DNA from 3 places in the Mesorhizobium sp. M0802 genome. Region 3 is predicted to be linked to each of the others. Evidence: predicted binding sites of a transcription regulator. Region 3 holds the regulator's gene; each other region holds the start of a gene.
What was found. Region 3 encodes PhoB, which activates phosphate uptake and scavenging genes when phosphate is short. Its sites were predicted from a motif close to TGTCATNNANCTGTCAT; they were not measured.
Positions count from the first base shown of each region.

Region 1: ppk2 (polyphosphate kinase 2) is a predicted target of PhoB. The motif match lies at 2,316-2,332, and genes of this name have one in related genera.
Region 2: NKI10_RS23335 (DUF1045 domain-containing protein) is a predicted target of PhoB. The motif match lies at 2,104-2,120, and genes of this name have one in related genera.

Region 1 covers NZ_JAMYOY010000009.1:64,233-68,381, reverse strand. The annotation lists gene NKI10_RS14760 (winged helix-turn-helix transcriptional regulator) at 1-352, shown strand, start outside; gene NKI10_RS14755 (dihydrofolate reductase family protein) at 462-1,106, shown strand; gene ppk2 (polyphosphate kinase 2) at 1,335-2,255, opposite strand; gene NKI10_RS14745 (aldo/keto reductase) at 2,499-3,542, shown strand; gene NKI10_RS14740 (glycosyl transferase family 90) at 3,563-4,149, opposite strand, start outside.
Region 2 covers NZ_JAMYOY010000018.1:73,586-77,734, forward strand. The annotation lists gene iolE (myo-inosose-2 dehydratase) at 1-744, shown strand, start outside; gene NKI10_RS23325 (hypothetical protein) at 754-1,002, shown strand; gene iolB (5-deoxy-glucuronate isomerase) at 1,195-2,007, shown strand; gene NKI10_RS23335 (DUF1045 domain-containing protein) at 2,262-2,969, shown strand; gene NKI10_RS23340 (alpha-D-ribose 1-methylphosphonate 5-triphosphate diphosphatase) at 3,004-4,149, shown strand, end outside.
Region 3 covers NZ_JAMYOY010000004.1:324,667-328,815, forward strand. The annotation lists gene pstA (phosphate ABC transporter permease PstA) at 1-584, shown strand, start outside; gene pstB (phosphate ABC transporter ATP-binding protein PstB) at 602-1,426, shown strand; gene phoU (phosphate signaling complex protein PhoU) at 1,468-2,172, shown strand; gene phoB (phosphate regulon transcriptional regulator PhoB) at 2,189-2,878, shown strand; gene NKI10_RS09710 (ROK family protein) at 2,909-4,144, opposite strand.

The sequences.
Region 1 (4,149 bases), on a different contig from region 3:
GTCGCTGCTGATGTGGGACATGCGGCGCAATCTGAACCCCAGTCCGCTGCCGGACGGGCGCACCGTGATACAATTCCTGTACCATGACCTGCCGGCGTCAAAACGATCGTGGTGGCTGATCGTCGAAAAGCAGGGCGAGGTCGATCTTTGCTGGTACGATCCGGGCTTCGACGTCGATCTCTACGTCTCGACCGATCTGTGCACCATGACCTCGATCTGGATGGGGCTGACGACAGTTCACAAGGAACGCGACAAGATCAGCCTGACCGGCGATCTCGACGTCGCCGGCAAGATGCAGATCTGGCTTGGGCTCAGCCCGTTTGCGGTGATGCCGAAGCGCGTGGCGGCTTGAGGTCCCTGCGCATTCCACAGATCGGCTTGCCTCTAAAATACTAGTTGCAAAATGCAATCAGTTTGAATACTGATTGCAAATCACAACTGGTCATCAAAGGGAGTCTTCCATGTCCAAACTCCGCGTCAATGCCTTCACCTTGTCGCTCGACGGTTTCGGCGCCGGTCCTGACCAGGACCTGCAAAATCCGCTCGGCGTTGGTGGCGAAGATCTGCACAAATGGATGACCGGCACCCGCACCTTCCACGAGATGGTCGGCAAGGATGGCGGCAGCACCGATGTGGACGACCGGTTCACCGTCCGCAGCTTCGACAATGTCGGCGCCTGGATCCTCGGCCGCAACATGTTCGGTCCAATCCGCGGCGAATGGCCAGACGAGAGCTGGAAAGGCTGGTGGGGCGACAACCCGCCCTATCATGTGCCGACCTTCGTGCTGACCCACTACGAGCGCGACTCCATTGTGATGGAAGGCGGCACCATTTTCCACTTCGTTACCGGCGGCATCCACGCCGCGCTCGAACAAGCAAAGGCCGCGGCCGGCGGCAAGGATGTCCGCGTCGGCGGCGGCGTTTCCACCATCCGGCAATATCTGCAAGAGAAGCTCATTGACGAGTTGCATCTGGCGGTGTCGCCGGTGTTGCTCGGGAGGGGCGAGAGCCTGTTTGCCGGGCTGGATATGCTGAAGCTGGGTTACCAGTGCACCGAGCAGGTGGCGACAGCGCTCGCCACGCATGTGACGATCAAGCGGGTGTAAGCCTCATTTGGGAAAATTGCGATCCGTCGCGCCCCCTCTGTCCTTCCGGACATCTCCCCCACGCCGGGGGAGATCGGATGTCGCGCCGGCTTTCGCCACTCATCAACGTAGCAAGAAGGGCGCCATCGGCGAAGCTGCCAATCTCCCCCCTTGTGGGGGAGATGTCCGGCAGGACAGAGGGGGGCGCGAAAGAATGCCGTCCTCTCGTGTCTTCAATTGCGAAGACGCTCAATACTTCTCCGGCACGTAAAGCTCGCGCGGCAGGACCTGGCGCTCGTACTCCGGGTTGAACACCCGCTCGGGCAGCGTGATTTCTTCGTGCGGCACGTCCTCATAGGGCAGCTGTTTGAGGAGATGGTCGATGCAGTTCAGCCGCGCCCGCTTCTTGTCGTTGCCTTCGACGATGTACCACGGTGCCTCTGGGATGTTGGTGCGGGCGAACGTCTCTTCCTTGGCCTTGGTGTACTGCTCCCAGCGCACGCGCGACTGCAGGTCCATCGGCGACAGCTTCCACTGCTTCATCGGATCGTGGATGCGCATCATGAAGCGCATCTGCTGTTCCTCGTCGGTGATCGAGAACCAGTATTTGACCAGGGTGACGCCGGAGCGGACCAGCATGCGCTCGAACTCCGGCACATCGCGGAAGAACTCTTCGACCTGATCGGGTTCGGCAAAGCCCATCACCCGCTCGACGCCGGAGCGGTTGTACCAGGAGCGGTCGAACAGCACGATCTCGCCGCCGGCCGGCAGATGCGGCACGTAGCGCTGGAAATACCACTGCGATTTTTCGCGCTCGGTCGGCGCCGGCAGCGCAACGACGCGGCAGATGCGCGGGTTGAGGCGCTGGGTGATGCGCTTTATGACGCCGCCCTTGCCGGCGGAATCGCGGCCTTCGAAAACCACCACCAGCTTCTTCTTGTGGTAGGCGACCCAGGACTGCAGCTTGATCAGTTCCGACTGCAAGCCGATCAGGTCGCGGAAATACTGCATGCGATCGATCGACGGCGGATGCGCGCTCTTGTAGATCTTGGCGATCTCCAGCGACAGCGCCGGCTCCGACATTTCCAGCTCATAGTCCTCATCGAGCGTGTCGGCGAGTTCGGCTTCCAGCCAATCCCTGGCCGGAGAATTCTGCTTTAACTCAGTCATTTCCACTGCTCCGCTTGCCGGCTGACATAAAACCCTGAGCCGACTCGATATAGGCCGGCAATGACGGTTTTATTGCAAGCCGCCGGCCAGCCGGTGATCACTGCAAACCAGCGAGCATTGCCGATCCATCGCCCTGGGATGGCGACAAGCCGCTCAAATTGTCCTACAAATGGCGGACCCGTTCGGGCTTCCCCGCCCTTTCCTGCTAAAACCGCCTCCCCACCAAAACTACGAGGATCTGACATGGAATACCGCACGCTTGGCCGTTCCGGCTTGAAAGTTTCGGCGCTGACCTTGGGAACCATGACCTTCGGCGGCAGCGGGCCGTTCGCTGCCGTCGGCAATTCCGATCTCGCGGAGGCCTCGCGCATCATCGACACTTGCATCGATGCCGGCATCAATCTCATCGACACCGCCAATGTCTATTCCAACGGTCTGTCGGAAGAGATCATCGGCGAGGCGCTGGGCGGCAAGCGCAAGAACGACGTGCTGATCGCCTCCAAGGCGCGCATGCGGATCGGCAAGGGCCCCAATGACGAAGGCCTGTCGCGCCATCATCTGATCCGCGAATGCGAGAAGAGCCTGAAGCGCCTCAGGACCGATGTCATCGACATCTATTTCCTGCACGAATGGGACGGCGCGACGCCGCTCGAGGAAACCATCTCCGCGCTCGACACGCTGGTTGCCCAGGGCAAAATCCGCTATGTCGGCTGCTCCAACTATTCCGGCTGGCAGGTCATGAAGGCGCTGGGCATCAGCGACAGCCAGCACCAGCCGCGTTTCGTCACCCAGCAGATCCACTACACGCTGGAAGCACGCGAGGCCGAGTATGAGCTCTTGCCGATCTCGGTCGACCAGGGCCTTGGCGTGCTGGTGTGGAGCCCGCTCGCCGGCGGCCTGCTGTCGGGCAAATACCGCCGCGACAGTCCGACGGCGCGCCAGATCGGCGGCTGGTCGGAACCGCCGATCCGCGACGAAGACCGGCTCTGGCGGATTGTCGACGTGCTGGTCGATATCGGCGCGGCACGCGGCCTTTCGGCGGCCCAGGTGGCGCTGGCCTGGCTGCTTGGCCGGCCGGCCGTCAGCTCGCTGGTGATCGGGGCGCGCAACGAAGCCCAGTTGAAAGACAATCTCGCCGCGGCAAGCCTGACGCTGTCCTTTGATGAACGCCAGCGTCTCGATGCCGTCAGCCGGCCGCCGGTGCTCTATCCCTACTGGCACCAGCAGTTTACGGCGAAGGACCGCTTCGGCCCGGCCGATCTGGTTATGGACCGCAGCGTCATCTGACTTAAGGGCGCCGGAGGCCGCTAGCCCGCGATAAACCGCCAGACCTGCGGATCGGGCTCGATCTGGCCGCTGAGCACGAAATATTTGTAGAGCACGAGCAGGCAGATCGCCTGCTCGGCCCGCTCGTCGGCGAATTTGCGGCAATAGGCGTTGGCCGCCGCAACGATGCGCTGGGCCTCGGCCGGATGTTTCTCGAGATGGTGCACGCGCTCGGCCAGATCGCTGAAGTCGGGCGCCAGCGGCACATAATGGACATCGGGCTCGAGCTGCCCTTCCGCGAACCAGGTCTCATAGGTCGGCGGCGGCATCAGGCAGAGCGAGTTCGAGCTCATGATCCATTTCAGATTGGTCGCGACATCATTGCCTTCGAGCGAGATGATATAGCGGTAGCGGCGCTGCTGATCGATGCTGAGATAGGGCTTGCGGTATTCCGCAGGTGCTGTCGCCCTCGGCGTGCCGACATCGCAGAACGGCAGATTGCGGGCTGCATCCAGCAACAAGGTGCGGATCGGATTGTTGAGTTCGCCGCGCCAAACGACGAGCGGATGCTTGTCGGCGAAGGCGACATCGTCGGCCGGCATGTAGAAATGACGGAACTTGTTCAGCT
Region 2 (4,149 bases), on a different contig from region 3:
AAAAAGGCCGACGTGACGCTGTGCGGCGGCTGGTTCTCAGGCACGCTGGTCGATGAGGACATGGGCAAGAACAAGGATCGCATCCAGCCGATGATCGACCTGTTCAAGGCGGTGAATGCGCCTTGCATCGTCTATGGCGAGGTCGGCCGCTCGATCCAGGGTGATCGCTCCAGGCCTCTCGCCACCAAGCCGAAATTGTCCAACGACGAGATGAGGGCCTATGCCAGGCGCCTCACCGAATTCGGCGAATGGTGCGCCGAGCAACGCATGCCGCTGTCCTATCACCATCACATGGCGGCAGTGGTCGAGACCGAGCCGGAGCTCGATGCCTTCATGCGCCATTCCGGCGAAGGCATTCCGTTGCTGCTCGATGCAGGGCATCTCGCCTTTGCCGGTGGCGACGTGCTGCGCGCCATCGACAACCACCACAAGCGGATCAGCCATGTCCATGTGAAGGATGTGCGCATGGGCGTGATCGACGGGCTCGACCGCACAAAGCAGTCCTTTCTCGACGCCGTGGCGCTCGGTGCCTTCACGGTGCCTGGCGACGGTTCGCTCGATTTCGGCGCCATCGTGCAGCGCTTCGCCGACCATGGCTATGAAGGCTGGTTCGTCGTCGAGGCCGAGCAGGACCCGAAGAAGAACCCGCCGCTCAAGATGGCGCAGGTCGGCCACAAGGAATTGATGCGGGTGATGACGGCGGCCGGCTACACGGTGGAAACGCAGGGTTTTCCCAATGCCTGAGGCGATCCGATGAAGGATTACGAGCACCCGTTCTTCCGGCCGCTGTGGCGGCGCGTTGCCGTCGTCGCCGTCTGCGTGATCTGGGCCGGAATAGAATTCGCCTCCGGCACCCCATTCTGGGGCATCATTGCGCTCGGCTTTGCCGCCTACGCCGTCTGGCAGTTCTTCTATCTTTACAAGCCGGTGGAGGAGAGCAAGGCTGCGCCTGATCGACCGAAGACCGGCGAAGCGAAGGCGGACGCCGAACCGAAGGAATGAAGCGGCCGTGGCTCGGAAGGGCTTGCGGGTCGGACACTGGACACCTGGCGTATCGCCTACGTCGGTGATTGGCCGGAACGTCCCTCGCTTCGTCATCCTAGGGTCTTCGCGACGGAGCTTCGCTCCTGCTTCGCCCTAGGATGACGAAGTTGAGAGGCCGACCTCGAAGACATGCGATAGGAGAGACAAAACATGTCGAAACTGCTCGTCAAAGCCGACAAGGGCCATGGCCGCGTCGCGCATGTCACGCCCAACAGCGCCGGCTGGACCTATGTCGGCTTCGACCTGCACCGTTTGAAGCCCGGCGAAAACGCCTCGGGTAAGACGGGCGGTCGCGAAGTCTGCCTGGTGTTCGTCACCGGCAAGGGCACGGCCAAGGCCGGCGGCCGGGAACTTGGCCTGCTCGGCGAGCGCATGTCGCCCTTCGAGGGCAAGCCGTGGTCGGTCTATATTCCTGAGGGGTCGGATTGGTCGGTCACCGCCGACACCGATCTCGAGCTCGCGGTCTGCTCGGCGCCGGGCCTGGGCGGCGGCTTGCCCGTTCGCGTCATCGTCCCGGACGACCTCGGTCAGGAAGTGCGTGGCAAAGGCACCAACACCCGCTACGTCACCAACATATTGCCTGAGGGTAAGCCGGCCGACTCGCTGCTGGTGGTCGAGGTCATCACGCCCGGCGGCCACACATCGAGCTACCCGCCGCACAAGCACGACCAGGACAATCTGCCTGCCGAATCCTATCTTGAGGAAACCTACTACCACCGCCTCAATCCGCCGCAGGGCTTCGCCTTCCAGCGCGTCTACACCGACGCCGACAAGACCGGCGCCCGCGAGCTGGACGAAGCCATGGCGATCGAGGACGGCGATGTCGTGCTGGTGCCCAAGGGCTATCACCCCTGCGCCGCCTGCCACGGCTACGACCTCTATTACCTCAACGTCATGGCCGGGCCGAAGCGGACGTGGAAGTTCCACAATGCGCCCGAGCACGAGTGGCTGATGAAGGCCTGATCGGCCTTCGCTTGCGGCGGATGCTGTTGGTCCAGCAGGAAAAAATCGTCGGCTAACGATCCATGGGGTCGATTTGCCTTCGAAAACCCGCATAAGCTTCGTCAATCCGTCATGGAAATCACTTATGGCAGCGGGCTAGTGCATGTCGCCCAAAAGTGCGCAGCTTTTTTGGGATGACGACATGCAGCAAATTAAAGACTTAAAGCGCGTCGCGCCATCGGTTCGGTTTCGGCGCGCTTTAAGGAGGATTTTCGATGCGCTACGCCATCTATTTCACCCCGAGGCAGGACGAGCCGTTGGCGCGGATCGCCGCCAACTGGCTGGGCCGCGATCCCTTTGGCGCCGCCACCAGGCCGGTCGAGGCGGTGGGCGAGCTGTCGGCGGCCGAAGTCGCCTTTCACACCGCATCGGCGCGGCGCTACGGTTTTCATGCGACGCTGAAAGCGCCCTTCCGGTTGGCCGCCAACGAAACCGAAAGCTCGCTGCGCGCGGCGCTGGACGCCTTTGCCGAAGCAACACCGACCGTCACCATCCCGCGCCTGGTCGTCAGCCAGATCGATGGTTTCTTCGCTTTGGTGCCGGAAGGCCCGCTGCCGCCGCTCAACCGTTTCGCCGATGATGTCGTGCTTAGCTTCGACCGTTTTCGCGCGCCGCTCACCGAAGCGGAAATCGAACGGCGCAGCCCGGATTCGCTGAAGCCGGCCGAGTTCCGCAATCTCTGTCAGTGGGGTTATCCCTACGTGTTCGAGACCTTTCGCTTCCACATGACGCTGTCCGGCCGGGCCGGGCCGCAGGAAAGCCAACGTCTGCGCGCGGCAATTGACAGCCTGTTCGCCGATGTGCTGCAGCAGCCGGTGCTGGTGGATGCGCTGACGCTGTTCGTCGAAACCGAACCGGGCGCTCCGTTCATGGTGCTTTCGCATCATGCGCTCGGCCGCCGCGCTGCCCGAAAAACCGCCTGACCGCAATTCGTCCGAGTAACGAGGGACCGCCTGAATGACCGCCGAAACTGTTCTCCACAACGCCCGCATCGTGCTTGCCGACGAGATCGTCGAAGGGTCGCTCGTGCTGCGCGACGGTTTTATCTCCGGCGTCGACGCCGGCACCGGCCACACCGGCGGGAGCATGGGCGGCGAGGACATGGGCGGCGACTACATCATTCCCGGCCTGGTCGAGCTGCACACTGACCATCTCGAAGGCCACTATGCGCCGCGCCCGAAAGTGCGCTGGAACCCGATCGCCGCCGTCCTTGCCCATGACGCGCAGGTGGCCACCGCCGGCATCACCACCGTCCTCGACGCGTTGCGTGTCGGCATGGACGAGGACGCGGATATTACCTCCGACGACATCCGCAAGCTCGCCGGCGCGATCGAGGACAGCGTCGCGAAAGACCGGTTGCGGGCCGACCATTTCCTGCACCTGCGCTGCGAGGTCTCGGCGCCGGATTGCTTGCGGGCTTTCGCCAATTTCGATGGCGACGAGCGGGTCAAGCTGGCCTCGCTGATGGACCATGCGCCGGGACAGCGTCAGTTCGTCAATCTCGAGACCTACGCCCATTACTATCAGCGCAAGCTGAAATTGACCGATCGCGACTTCCAATTGTTCTGCGAAAAGCGGATGTCGGAATCGGCGAAGAATTCGGGACCGAACCGGGTGGCGATATCAGCCGCCTGCAACGAGCGGGGCATTGTGCTGGCGAGCCATGACGACGCCACATCAGGCCATGTCGACGAGGCGATCGAGCAGGGCGTGCGCGTCGCGGAATTCCCGACCACGCTGGAAGCCGCCAAGGCCTCGAAGGATGCCGGGCTCGGCGTACTGATGGGCGCGCCCAACGTCATGCGCGGCTCCTCGCATTCGGGCAATGTCTCGGCCCGCACGCTGGCCGGCGACGGCCTGCTCGACATATTGTCGTCCGACTACATTCCCTTCAGCCTGATCCAGTCGGCCTTCTTCCTCGGCGACGTCGTCGAGGGCATTTCCCTGCCGCAGGCGGTTGCGATGGTGTCGAAGAATCCGGCCGAGGCGATCGGCCTCGACGACCGCGGCGTCATCGAACAGGGCCGCCGCGCCGATCTGGTGCGTGTGCGCGTCGACGACCATGTGCCGGTCGTGCGCACCGTCTGGCGCCAAGGGCGCCGG
Region 3 (4,149 bases):
TCGAGGAATTCGCCAAGAAGAACCGCTTTACGGACCTGATCGAAGTCAACATCAACAATCTCGCGGCGGTGCCGTCGATCGTCTTCGGTCTGCTTGGCCTTGCCGTGTTCATCAACTTCCTCGGCATGCCGCGCTCGGCTTCCTTCGTCGGCGGCCTGGTGCTGACCTTGATGACATTGCCGACCATAATCATCGCCACGCGCGCCGCCCTCGCCGCGGTGCCGCCGTCGATCCGCTCGGCGGCCCTAGGTCTCGGCGCCTCCAAGATGCAGATGGTGTTCCATCACATCCTGCCGCTTGCCGCCCCAGGCATCCTTACCGGCACCATCATCGGCCTGGCGCGTGCGCTCGGCGAGACAGCACCGCTGCTCTTGATCGGCATGGTCGCTTTCGTCGCCGATTATCCGACGACGCCTTTCGATCCGGCGACCGCGCTGCCGGTTCAGATCTATATGTGGGCAAACGAGGCTGAGCGCGCTTTTGTCGAGCGCATGTCCGGCGCCATCATCATCCTGCTCGTCTTCCTCATGGCCATGAACATCACCGCGATCGTGCTCCGGCGCCGGTTCGAGCGGCGCTGGTAGAAAAAAGGCAATTTGGTATGAACATCATGACCGAACAGTCCCTTGAAAATGCAGTGGGCGACAAAATGAACGCCAAGTCGAACGAAGTCATCAAGATGCGCGGCGACAAGGTCGGCGTGTTCTACGGCGACAAGCAGGCGTTGTTCGACGTCAATCTCGACGTCCGCCAGAACCAGGTGACGGCGCTGATCGGCCCCTCCGGCTGCGGCAAGTCGACCTTCTTGCGCTGCCTCAACCGCATGAACGACACCATCGATTCGGCGCGGGTGACCGGCAAGATCACGCTCGATGAAGACGACATCTACGACAAGAACATCGATGTCGTCGAACTGCGCGCACGCGTCGGCATGGTGTTCCAGAAACCCAACCCGTTCCCGAAGTCCATCTACGAGAACGTCGCCTACGGCCCGCGCATCCATGGGCTGGCCAAGCGCAAGTCCGACATGGACCAGATCGTCGAGCAGAGCCTGAAGAAGGCGGCGATCTGGAACGAGGTCAAGGACCGCCTGCAGGAGCCCGGCACCGGCCTGTCCGGCGGCCAGCAGCAGCGCCTGTGCATCGCGCGCGCCATCGCCGTGTCGCCGGAGGTGATCCTGATGGACGAGCCCTGCTCGGCGCTCGATCCGATCGCCACCGCCCGTGTCGAGGAGCTGATAGACGAGCTGCGCCAGAACTACACGATCGTCATCGTCACCCATTCGATGCAGCAGGCGGCGCGCGTCTCGCAGCGCACGGCGATGTTCCATCTCGGCTATCTCGTCGAGGAGGGCGCCACCGACAAGATGTTCACCAACCCCGACGACAAGCGCACCCAGGACTACATTACCGGCCGCTTCGGCTGAGCCGTCCGGCGGGTGAATTTTCAGGCACGAGGACCAAGATCATGGGTGAACATACCGTCGCCTCCTTCGATGAAGAGCTCGGGCAGATCAGTAAGCTGATCCGCGACATGGGCGATCTGGCCGGCTCGATGGTCAGCGGCTCGACCAGGGCGCTGCTCAATTCGGACAATGCGCTGGCACAGCGTGTCGTTTCCGACGACGCCATCATGGATGCGCGCCAGCGCGAACTGGACGACCGCGCCATCACGCTGATCGCCAAGCGCCAGCCGATGGCCAACGATCTGCGCGCCGTGGTCGGCTCGATCCGCATGGCGGGCGACCTCGAGCGCATCGGCGATCTCGCCAAGAACATCGCCAAACGCGTCGGCACCGTGGGCTTGAGCGTCACGCCGCGCGACCTCTCGCACTCCATCGATGCCATGGCGCAACTGGTGCTGATCCAGGTGCAAGGCGTCGTCGAGGAATATGCCGCCACCCATGCGGCAGCTCTTGCAAAACTCAGGAATGACGACGAGCGCATCGACGTCAAATACACGTCCGTGTTTCGTGAGCTTTTGACCTACATGATGGAAGACCCTCGCAACATCACCGCCTGCACGCATCTCTTGTTCTGCGCCAAGAATCTTGAGCGCATCGGCGATCATGTCACCAACATCGCCGAAAATGCGTATTATGTGCTGACGGGCCAGCAATTGCCCGCCAATCGTCCGAAGCAGGACGAGACGGCGATGGCCACGCCGGCCTGATGAGGGTGAACTGCCTATGATCGCGCCACGCATCATGGTCGTGGAGGACGAGGAGCCGCTAGGCGTGCTCCTCCGCTACAACCTCGAATCCGAAGGCTATCAGGTCGAGGTGGTGACACGCGGGGACGAGGCCGAGATCCGCCTGCAGGAAAACGTGCCCGATCTCCTGGTGCTCGACTGGATGGTGCCGGCTGTCTCCGGCATCGAGCTCTGCCGGCGGCTTAGAGTGCGGCCCGAAACCGAGCGGCTGCCGATCATCATGCTGACCGCGCGCGGTGAGGAAAGCGATCGCGTGCGCGGCCTGTCCACCGGCGCCGACGACTATCTGGTCAAGCCATTCTCGACGCCGGAGTTCATGGCGCGCGTGAAGGCGCTGCTGCGCCGGGCCAAGCCGGAAGTGCTGTCCAGCGTGCTCAAGGTCGGCGACATCGTGCTCGACCGCGAGTCGCACCGTGTCTACCGCAAGAAGAGCGAGATCAGGCTCGGACCGACCGAGTTCCGGCTGCTCGAATTCATGATGCGCCATCCCGGCCGCGTGTTCTCGCGCAGCCAACTGCTCGACAATGTCTGGGGCGAGACGATCTATATCGACGAGCGAACCGTCGACGTCCATGTCGGGCGCTTACGCAAAGCGGTCAACAACGGCCGCATGCCGGATGTCATCCGTACCATTCGCGGCGCCGGCTACGCGATCAGGGAAGACTAGGATGCTGCGCGTCGCGCCGTTGCCGGCCATTCAGGCGACATGCTTGCCGGATTTGGCCTGAATGCCCGGCGCGAAAATCTCCTGATCGACGAAGCCGAGCGCGCGCATGGCACAGCCTTCGCGGATCAGCGGCAGCTCGTTGGGCTCGGTGTCGAAGGAGATCGATTTCGAGTGCTGGCCGCCGGCGGTCTGGGCGATCGCTTCGCGCAATGCCGGTTCGATCAAGTCGAAGGCGGCGGCGCTGACGCCGACCATGGCGACGGGTGCCGGATCGATCAGCGCAAACAGGCTGCCGAGGCCGAAGCCGAGCGCCTCGCCGGCCTTGCGATAGGCTTCGCGCTCCGGGCCGTCGGTTTCGCGGGCGCGCGCGGCGAGTGCGCGCATATCAACGTCGCCGATATCGACCGGCTCGGCATCCTCGCCCATCATTTTGGCGCTGCGCCAGATGGCGTAGTTTCCGGCATAGGCCTCGACGCAGCCGCGCCGCCCGCAGCGGCAGAGCGCGCCGCCCGGACGGTGGATCATGTGGCCGAACTCGCCGCCCGAGGAATGGGTGCCGGTGAACAGTTCGCCTTTCAGCACCAGTCCCATGCCGATGCCGTGCGACAAGAGGATGGCGATAAAATTGTCGCGGTAGCGCTCGGGCTGGCGCCATTGCAGCGCCACCGCCATCATATTGCAGTCGTTCTCCATGGTGGCCGGAATGCCGAATTCCGCTTCCAACATGTCGGCGAAGGCAATGTCGGTCAGTGGCGTGATTGGCGACCACAGCATGGCCCGCGCCTGCGAATCGGTGATGCCCTGGATGCCCATGGCAATGCGGGCGATGCTCTGGACGTCCAGGTCCGGGTCCTCGAGACGCCGCCGGACGATTGCTACGCATTCGCCGATCAGTTCGTCGCGCGGCATGGTCAGCGTGTCGAGCCGGCGCTGTTCTTCCGCGACCACCTGGCCGGCATAGTCGATGACGGTGACGGAGAGGAAGTTCAGCGACAGCACCACGGTCATCACCGCCGCCGCTTCCGGATTGAGGCCAAGGCCGACCTGCGGCCGGCCGCGTTTCAGTGCGCCGGTCTCGCCAGGTTTGCCTTCAATCAGGATGCCTTCTTGAATCAGATCAGACGAGATTGCCGATATGGTCGAGTGGCTGAGGCCGGTGGTCGCCGCAATCTCGGTCCGCGACGGCTGGCCGGCCCGGCGCACGGCTGAAATCACCATCGCACGGTTGCGACGGCGCAGATCGTCGTGGCGGATTCCAACCGACATTTGTT